One region of the uncultured Acetatifactor sp. genome, then DNA from elsewhere that is predicted to be linked to it. Evidence: riboswitches for the same ligand, from Rfam matches in the RefSeq annotation. Region 1 holds a riboswitch; the other holds the start of a gene.
What was found. Region 1 has a riboswitch for FMN ahead of Q2B33_RS09210 (ECF transporter S component). Riboswitches for the same ligand answer to the same signal wherever they lie in the genome.

Region 1 (4,590 bases):
GGTGTCCATGTCCAGCTCCACCATGTCCCGCAGCTCCTCCAGCATGGGCAAGAGGGTCTGGGAATGCGTCTTCTTATGATTCGTGGTGTATTCCGCCACCAATGCATCGTCCTCCACGATGGCTACGCTGGCCACCAGGCCGGAACTGTCCATCCCTAATATCTTCATATCTTCCTTCCCGCTATGTCCTCTAACAGCACATCCAATCACTTGGAAAATCTTTTCACATGGATGCGTCTATAGTCGAAGCCTTTTTCCAGATCCTTTTCTATGGTCACCTGTATGGAATCCTCCGGCAGAATCTCCTCTATCAGATTGGCCCATTCTATGAGGCAGACTCCCTCCCCGTAAAAGCAGTCCTCATAGCCGATCTCCTCCATCTCCTCCACATCCGCGATGCGGTAGACGTCGAAATGGTAGAATGGCATCCTGCCGTCCTCATATACCTGCAATATCGTAAAGGTAGGGCTGTTCACCGGGCCTTCCACGCCCAGGCCTCTGGCGAATCCCTGGGTGAACACGGTCTTGCCCACCCCCAGGTCCCCGGTCAGGGTATAGACCTGCCCCGGCGCGCATATCTCTCCCAGACGCTGCCCCAGCGCGGCCGTGTCCGCTGCGGATCGGGACTCCAGAACCGCCGTCTTATCCGTATCAAATTCTTCCATTATCTTTTTTACGTCTATATCCATTCGCTTCCCTGTCTGTCCGAAGCCGTGGCCTGCGTGGACGTGCGGCATCGTGCCCGCCCGCTTCCGCCCTGCAGTTTATTTCCAGCCCGTGCCCTGTCCCTCTGTGCTCCGCCGTCCCGCGGCCTGTCTCCCGCTTCCCTGCTGTCCCGAAAGCCTCAGGCGCGTATCTTCACCTTGGCCGGGGGCATATGAGTGGAAATCATCTCGATCACCGCCGCCTGCCGGTCTCCCAACTGGCGCCTGGGGAAGATCGTCCCATTGACGGGCGAGGTGTAGAGGATGATGCTCCGGCTGGTGGACACCGCCTTGTGCATGTATTCCCATGCCATCTTCTCCTGGGCATCCCCCTGGGAGATGGTCAGTCCCTCGTCGTCCAAAGTATAGTGAAGCGGCTCTTGGAATGCGGCATTGGAGAGGATCTGGCTCCTGCTCCTCAAAAAAAGCGTCCATGGCAGATAGAGCAGCATCACCAGCCCCAGAACGATGAAGATCCACTGCTTCGTGGCCAGGGCGAACAGAATCAGAACCCCGCCGAAAGCGCTGCCCAGGATGCCCGCCGGGCTGTTGTAGGAATGCCGCAGCATGTAGTCGTATAAATCCCCTGCTTCTATCTTGATGGTCAGTTCCAGCATACTTCTCCCCTGCCGCCCGAAATCGGCCTGTCGCATTTTATTCCACGAAAAAGCACCCACAGAGCAGGTGCTTTTGTGTCCATCTGTCATTTTACTCTAAAAATCCGAAAAAAGCAAGAAATTTTACTGCAGCCTTCCCTCAATGCGGCGGATCTCAGCCGTATCCTGTCCGGCTTTGATGATGGGGCTCAGGGGTTTGTAGATCAGCAGCGTCACCAGGGACACGCCGGCTCCCTTGATCAGGTTCAGAGGCGCCACGCAGGCCACCACGAAGCTGATGATGCCTCCCTCCGCCAGGGGGTTCACGGCGCTGCCCATCTCCAGCAGGCTCTCCAGGGGCATGCCGTAGAGCTTGGAGAACGCCGGAAGGAGATAGACGGCGTTGAAGGCGGTGCCGAACACGGTGAGGATGGCGGTGCCGACGGCGCAGGCCGCAATCGCCGTCTTCCTGCTCTTATGGAAGGCATAGATGGCGGAGGCGGGCAGGATGAAGCTGCAGCCGATGACGAAGTTTGCCAGGTCGCCCACAAAGGCTGTGGAAGTCCCCTTGATGAAGAGCTTCAGCAGGATCTTGATGAACTCCATCATCACCCCTGCCGCCGGGCCGAAGGCGAAAGCTCCCACCAGAATGGGCAGCTCGCTGAAGTCCAGCTTGTAGAAGCCGGGGGCGAAGGGCAGCGGGAAGTCGAACAGATGCAGGATCATGGCGATGGCAGAGAACATGCCGATCATGGCCAGCTTCCTGGTGGTGAAGACCGGCCCTGTCACACCGTTCTTTTTCCCGGCGGCCTTCTCCAGCAGCAGCGCCGCGATGAATACCAGCATGATGATCATAAAGAAGCTCAGGACATACATGGCGTTCTCCGCCACATTTTGGAACAGTTCGTTCATTTTACTTTTCCTCCACTTTTCTAAAGATTGTTTTGGAAAATTCTCCTCTGCGCGGGCCTGCGCATGAAAAAGCCCCGAACCGTGACGATTCGGGGCGGGTTTCCATACCTCTGTGCACAGGATGTACTTCCAGGGCAGCCTGCTGCAGCCAGGACATGCCGCCTGAAATAAACCTGTGACAGATACTTCTTCTTTCATCCAGACTTTACTGTTGGTTCCGGACTTTCACCGAATCAGCCGTGGCGGGCCTGGGCGCTTTGCCCTTCGCCTGTCACGGGTCGCGGACTGTACCGCCAGTAGGGAATTCCGCCTGCGGGACATGCATCCGCATCCCGCAGAGGTCACCCGACCCCGAAGAATTTTCTTTTATTCCCGCGAGCAATGAGTCAAGCGGCCGTGCTTGCACGGCCAGTTGGCGAATGCCGCGAGGGTCAAATACCCTGTTGCTTGCAGCAGGGTATTTGATTTGACAGAAATCATTATAATCCCGTTTCCCGGCATTGTCAATCTAAAAACTTCGGATATTTTTGAAAAAGTGTCCGCCAAAAGAAAGAGGAAGCTATTAGGAGACCTTAAGAGGCCACCGCGTTCCCGGTATAGAGCTGGTAATACTTCCCCTTCTGCTCCATGAGCTCATCGTGGGTGCCCCGCTCGATGATGCGGCCCTGCTCCAGGACGATGATGCAGTCGCTGTTGCGTACCGTGGAGAGCCTGTGGGCGATGACGAAGTTCGTCCGTCCCTTCATCAGCGCGTCCATGCCCTGCTGCACCAGCTTCTCCGTCCTGGTGTCGATGGAGCTGGTGGCCTCGTCCAGGATCAGTACCGGGGGATCCGCGATGGCGGCCCTGGCGATGGCGAGGAGCTGCCTCTGGCCCTGGCTTAAGTTGGCCCCGTCCCCGTGGAGCATGGTGTCATAGCCGTCCGGGAGCCTTACGATGAACCCGTGGGCATTGGCCAGCACCGCGGCCTTCTTCACCTCGGAGTCCGTGGCGTCCATCTTGCCGTAGCGGATGTTCTCCATGACGGTGCCGGTGAACAGGTGGGTGTCCTGGAGCACGATTCCCAGGGAGCGCCGCAAATCCGCCTTTTTGATCTTGTTCACGTTGATATTGTCGTACCGTATCTTTCCGTCCTGAATATCGTAGAACCGGTTGATCAGGTTGGTGATGGTGGTCTTGCCCGCGCCGGTGGCCCCTACGAAGGCAATCTTCTGGCCGGGCTTGGCATGGAGCACGATGTCGTGGAGGATCATCTTGTCGTCATTGTAGCCGAAGTCCACGCCGTCGAACACCACGTCCCCGGTGAGCTCCACGTAGGTGGTGGTATTGTCCGCCTTGTGGTAATGCTTCCAGGCCCAGAGCCCCGTGCGCTCCCTGCTCTCCCTCAGCTCGCCGTCCGCGCCCCGCACGGCGTTCACCAGCTCCACGTAGCCCTCGTCCACCTCCGGCTTCTCGTCCATGAGCTTGAAGATCCTGTCCGCGCCGGCCAGGGCCATGATGATGCTGTTGAACTGCATGCTCACCTGGTTGATGGGCATGTTGAAGGATTTGTTGAAGTTCAGGAAGCTGGCCAGGCCCCCCAAGGTCAGCCCGGACACGCCCGTGATGGCCAGGATGCCGCCCACCACGGCGCAGACCACATAGCTTAAGTTCCCCAGCTGGGCGTTCACCGGCATCATGATGTTGGCGAAGCGGTTGGCCTGGTAGGCGCTCTCGAAGAGCTGGTCGTTGAGCTCGTTGAACTGCTTCAGGCTCTCCTGCTCATGGCAGAACACCTTCACCACCTTCTGGCCGGTCATGGTCTCCTCCACACAGCCGTTCACCGCGCCGATGGCCTTCTGCTGGGCCAGGAAGTAGCGGCTGCTCAGGCCCCCGATTTTCTTGGTGGCCACCAGCATGATTCCCACCATCAGCAGGGTCACCAAAGTCAGCGGGATGTCCAGCACCAGCATGCAGGCGAAGACGCTGACCACGGTGATGGCGCTGTTGATCATCTGGGGGATGCTCTGGCTGATCATCTGGCGCAGGGTGTCGATGTCGTTGGTGTACATGGACATGATGTCGCCGTGGGCATGGGTGTCGAAATATTTAATAGGAAGGGACTCCATCTTGCCGAACATGTCGTTGCGGATGTTCCGCAGGGTCCCCTGCCCGATGTTGATCAGGATCCTGGACTGGGTGAAGGACGCCACGACGCCCAGGGCGTAGAAGCATGCCACTTTGACGATGGCTCCCTGCAGCGGCCCGAAGTCCGGATTCTCCCTGCCGATCAGCGGCAGGATGTAGGAATCGATCAGCGTCCGCATGAACATGGTTCCCTGCAGGCTGGCGTACACGGTGGCCACGATGCACAGCACCACCACGATCCATCCCGCCGC
Region 2 (4,590 bases), on a different contig from region 1:
CGACAAGTTCAAGGTATACAACGACACCTTCGGCCATCCGTCGGGGGATAAGGTCATCTCCGCCGTGGCCCAGGCGGCATCCGCCTTCTTCCAGCGCCCCACGGACTTCTTCGGGCGCTACGGCGGGGAGGAGTTCGTGGCGATTATGCTGGGCAATGATTCCAGGTCTGCCTTTGAGTTCCTGCAGACCATCCGACAGGCAGTGGAGGATCTCCATATCCCCCATGACCCTTCCGTATCCCCCTGGGTCACCATCAGCATCGGCGGTGTCACCCTTCTGCCCAAGATGGGGGACGATTACGACGACTACCTGAAGATCGCGGACAACATGCTCTACAAGGCCAAGCACAACGGCCGGAACATGGTGGTGTGGTCCGATGGCGGCAAGGAGGAGTGGCGGGAGCGGTAGCTCCCCCCATATCCCCGCTGTTCCTCTGTAAGGGGATAGCGGGAATGCCAGTCCGTAAAGGCACAGCGAGCGGGCGTATCGATTCTTTCCAATCAATACGCCCGCTCAATTCGCTTCGTCCAATGGACCATACCTCCTTATTCAGTTTTTTCTTTCTCTTCCATTTCACCTTTTTGTGCTTTCCACGCTTTTCCTGTACTCCATGCACTGTAACGTTCTGGCAAATTCCGCTTCAGATATCCGCTACTTTTTTCGTGTCCTGCACCTTCTGTCTGGAACCTTTGCTGTTTATTTAGTTTTTTTAATGGAAGATTTTGTTTTTCCTCTCTCTTTATTGTGATTTCATTATAAGCCCTGATTCCATATTTGTCAATACTTTTTTGAAATTTTTAATTATTTTTTTGAAATTATTTTTTGAGGTATCTATTTTGCGAATTCAAGCTGTTTTCTGCCGTTTATTCTGCTAATTATAGGGCATTGCCCCGTTTTCGCACAAGCCCATGGACGGGCTGCGGGCCGCGCCGCTCAGCCCGCTCTGTGGTATGCCCTGCCCTCACATGCCGCCTGGAATTCCCCAAGCTTCCGTTTCGCCTCCCCGCTCAGATGCTCCGGAACCTGAATCTGCACGGTCACGTATTGATCGCCGCGGACCTTCGGGTCTTTCATGGAGACGATCCCCTTTCCCTTCAGCCGGATCTTGGTGCCGGACTGGGTACCCTCCCGAATCTTGCAGAGCACCTTCCCGGAAAGGGTCTGCACCGCCGCCTCGCCGCCCAGCACGGCCGTGGAGAAGGGGATGTTCGCCACCGTGTACACATCCAGGCCCTGCCGCTCAAAGCCCGGCTTCTTCCCCACGTTCACTTTCAGCAGCAGGTCTCCTGGGCTGCCGCCTCTTCCCCGGGCGCCTTTTCCTCTCAGGCGTATGCTCTTCCCGTCATCGATCCCCGCAGGAATCCGCACACGCAGGGACTGCCGGCCCGCCCCCTCCCCCGTGTCCAGGCGGAGGGTCTTCTCGCACCCGAAGGCCGCCTCCTCAAAGCTGACGGAAATCTCCGCCCGCAGGTCCGCGCCGCCCCTTCCGAACCCCTCCCCGAGGTCTTCGCCGAACATGCTCTTCAGGATATCGTCCATGCCGTCGCTTCCGAAGCGGTATTCATAGCGGTATCCGCCTCTGTCCCCGCTGCCGTAAGCCCGGCGGGCCTCCTGCCCTCCGCAGGCACCGGAGCCTCCGAAGCCATACATGTCTTCAAACGGATTTCCCCGGGAACCGGCATCCTGCGCCCCGCTGCCGTCGAAGGCGGCATGGCCGAACCGGTCGTAGAGCCTGCGCTTCTCGGGGTCGCTCAGGATTTCGTAGGCCTGGGTGGCCTCTTTGAATTTCTCTTCCGCCCGGGCGTCGCCTGCGCTGGTATCCGGGTGGTATTTTTTCGCCAGCTTCCGATATGCTTTCTTTATGGTCTTGTCGTCCGCGCCGCGCTCCACTCCCAGCACCGCGTAGTAATCTCTTTTCGCTGCCATCTTATTCCTCCCGTCTCCGCGTCAGCCTCCGGTTCCCCTGCACGGCCTCCGGCCCACATGCCGCCTGCGCCTGCCCCGCTGGGGAATGGGCAGGCAGGTGTCCAGCGGCCCGTACAGCAAGACACCCCGCAGCGTCTCCTGCGGGGTATCCTGGCGGCCTGTGCAAAACATTATCCCTCGATGGAGATGTAATGCTTCTTCTCCTCCACTGCCTTCTTCTCCTCCTTGGGGATATGGAAGGTCAGGATGCCGTTCTCGTACTTGGGGTGGATGTCCTCCTCGGTCACATGCTCCCCTACGTAGAAGCTGCGGCTCATGCTCCCGGCGTAGCGTTCGCGCCTGACATAAGTCCCCTTCTCATCCTTCTCGTCCTTGTTCAATCCCTTGGCGGCGCTGACGGTGAGGTTGCCGTTCACAAGCTCCATCTGAATCTCGTCCTTTTTGAAGCCCGGCAGGTCGATGTCCACCTCGTAGCCGCCCTCCGTCTCCTTCACATCAGTCTTCATCAGGTTCCTGGCGTGCTTGCCGTACAGCGTCCTGTCGATGTCAGGGAATGATGGAAACGCGAAATCCTCCATAAAGCTGTCGAACAAATTATCTCTGAAAATACTGGGCATCATCATAAGTCATGTCTCCTTTCTGCATCTGCACTTTGCTATCCTCCGGCGCTGTCCTGGCTTTGTGAAGCGCCGGTTCCTTTGAACCCGGGATCCGATCGGCTCCTGCCTTTCGTTTTCTCTGTTCCCTTGTTCTATTCGTACTATAACACTTATTTTAGCACTCGTCAAGAGGGAGTGCTAACAATTTCTGTGAAGATTCTGTGAACTGTACAGGCTTTATCTTTCCCGGAATCATTATAGAATATGAGAAGCTTTTCAATGGGTTCTGTCCTCCCGCAAAATGTTGTTGACCATGCCATGCCACCCGTGCTATAATCCTTTCAACAACTGAATAGCAGGAATGTCTTCAGGGCAGGGTGACTCTTCTCGGATGTCTGTGGTCTGAGAAGCAAGAATTCCCGATCGGCGGTGATAGTCCGCGGGCGCACATGCGCGGGGTTCGGTGAAATTCCGGAACCGACGGTATAGTCCGGATTAAAGAAGGTGTGTCGGAATGGCCAGATGGTATCTGGCTTTTGTCTGCACTCTTTTTTGTCCGCCTGTGAACTGCTCTGTAGGCAATTTCGATGCACCTGAAACGAAAAAAATGACACCTGAAAGGCCTTTCGCCGCTTTCAGGTGTCATTACATTTCAGGAGGTATCCATATGAAACACACAAGCACTAAGAAACTGACCACCCTGGGCCTGCTGTGCACGCTGGCCTACATCGCCACCGTCTTTGGCCGCGTCCCGCTGATCCTGTTCCTGAAGTACGATCCCAAGGACGTCGTCATCGTCATCGGCGGGCTGCTCTTCAGCCCCTTGACCGCCCTGGCCATCAGCGTCATCGTGTCCGTCACGGAGATGTTCACCGTCAGCAGCACCGGCTTCTGGGGCTGCCTGATGAACGTCATCTCCAGCTGCGCCTTCGCCTGCCCCGCCGCCTATGTCTATGGGAAAAGGCGCAGGCTGTCCAGCGCCCTGGGAGGGCTGCTTGGCGGATGGGGCTGCCAGGTGGCGGTGATGATGCTCTGGAATTACCTGGTTGCTCCGGTGTACATGGGGTATTCCAGGGAGGCGGTGGCGCAGCTGCTGCTTCCGGCCTTCCTGCCCTTTAATGTGATCAAAGGGGGACTGAACGCGGGGATCGCACTGCTTTTATACAAGCCCGTAGTCACTGCTCTGCGGCGCTCCCATCTGGCGGAGGCCCTCCCCGCTTCGGAACCTGCCGGAAAAATGCGGTTCCGTCCCGGGGCATTCCTGACTGCCCTGTTCCTCCTGGCAAGCTGTCTCCTGTTGTTCCTCTCCCTGCGAGGCGCTTTTTAGGGGGCCTGGTATCCCTTGCACACATCCACCCATCCCGCGTGGCCGGAGCATTCCTCCAGCTCCGGGATGGTGAGCTCTATGGCGCTGTTGGAGCTGCCGCAGGCGGGGAATACCGTCTCGAAGCGCTTCAGGGACACGTCCAGGTATACCGCCACGCCCGGGTTCACCGCAAAGGGACATACGCCGCCCACGGCATGGCCCACCATGGCCTCCGCCTCCTGGGGCGAGAGCATCTTGGCCTTGGCGGCGAACTTCGCCTTGTACTTGGCATTGTCGATTTTCGCGTCCCCGGCGGCCACCACCAGCACCGCGCGGCCCTCCACCAGGAAGGAGAGTGTCTTCGCGATCCTCTCAGGCTGGCAGTGCAGGGCCTGGGCCGCCAGCTCCACGGTGGCGCTGGACATGTCCAGTTCCAGGACCCTCTCTTCCATGCCGTAGTTTCTGAGATATGCTTTTACTTTCTCGATTGCCATGCTGTTCCTCCAAAATGTAGTCTGGTTTTGTATCTCGATATTATTTCGCCGTCTTTTGGATCGTCTCAATGATCCAGCAGGTGCATATCACGATTGCGGCGACAATCAAAAGCCCCGCAAACCCCACGGCAGCGATTGCCAGATTGTTTGCGATAAAAGGGAAAAAGCTGAACATGGCGCCCACATACCATAAGACAAGGTACAATACAAGGATACATACCGCATTTCTTTCCGTTTCTTTCATAACAGCCCTCCTCCGGGAAT

Region 2: another riboswitch for FMN. It lies ahead of Q2B33_RS04365 (ECF transporter S component); the one in region 1 lies ahead of Q2B33_RS09210 (ECF transporter S component).

Annotation. Positions count from the first base shown of each region.
Region 1 is NZ_CAPDXS010000042.1:6,307-10,896, forward strand. It holds gene tsaB (tRNA (adenosine(37)-N6)-threonylcarbamoyltransferase complex dimerization subunit type 1 TsaB) at 1-168, opposite strand, end outside; gene tsaE (tRNA (adenosine(37)-N6)-threonylcarbamoyltransferase complex ATPase subunit type 1 TsaE) at 207-665, opposite strand; gene Q2B33_RS09205 (YcxB family protein) at 845-1,321, opposite strand; gene Q2B33_RS09210 (ECF transporter S component) at 1,445-2,212, opposite strand; FMN riboswitch at 2,395-2,575, opposite strand; gene Q2B33_RS09215 (ABC transporter ATP-binding protein) at 2,785-4,590, opposite strand, start outside.
Region 2 is NZ_CAPDXS010000016.1:25,394-29,983, reverse strand. It holds gene Q2B33_RS04380 (diguanylate cyclase) at 1-409, shown strand, start outside; gene Q2B33_RS04375 (DnaJ C-terminal domain-containing protein) at 935-1,927, opposite strand; gene Q2B33_RS04370 (Hsp20/alpha crystallin family protein) at 2,098-2,550, opposite strand; FMN riboswitch at 2,886-3,036, shown strand; gene Q2B33_RS04365 (ECF transporter S component) at 3,194-3,853, shown strand; gene Q2B33_RS04360 (YbaK/EbsC family protein) at 3,850-4,326, opposite strand; gene Q2B33_RS04355 (hypothetical protein) at 4,367-4,570, opposite strand.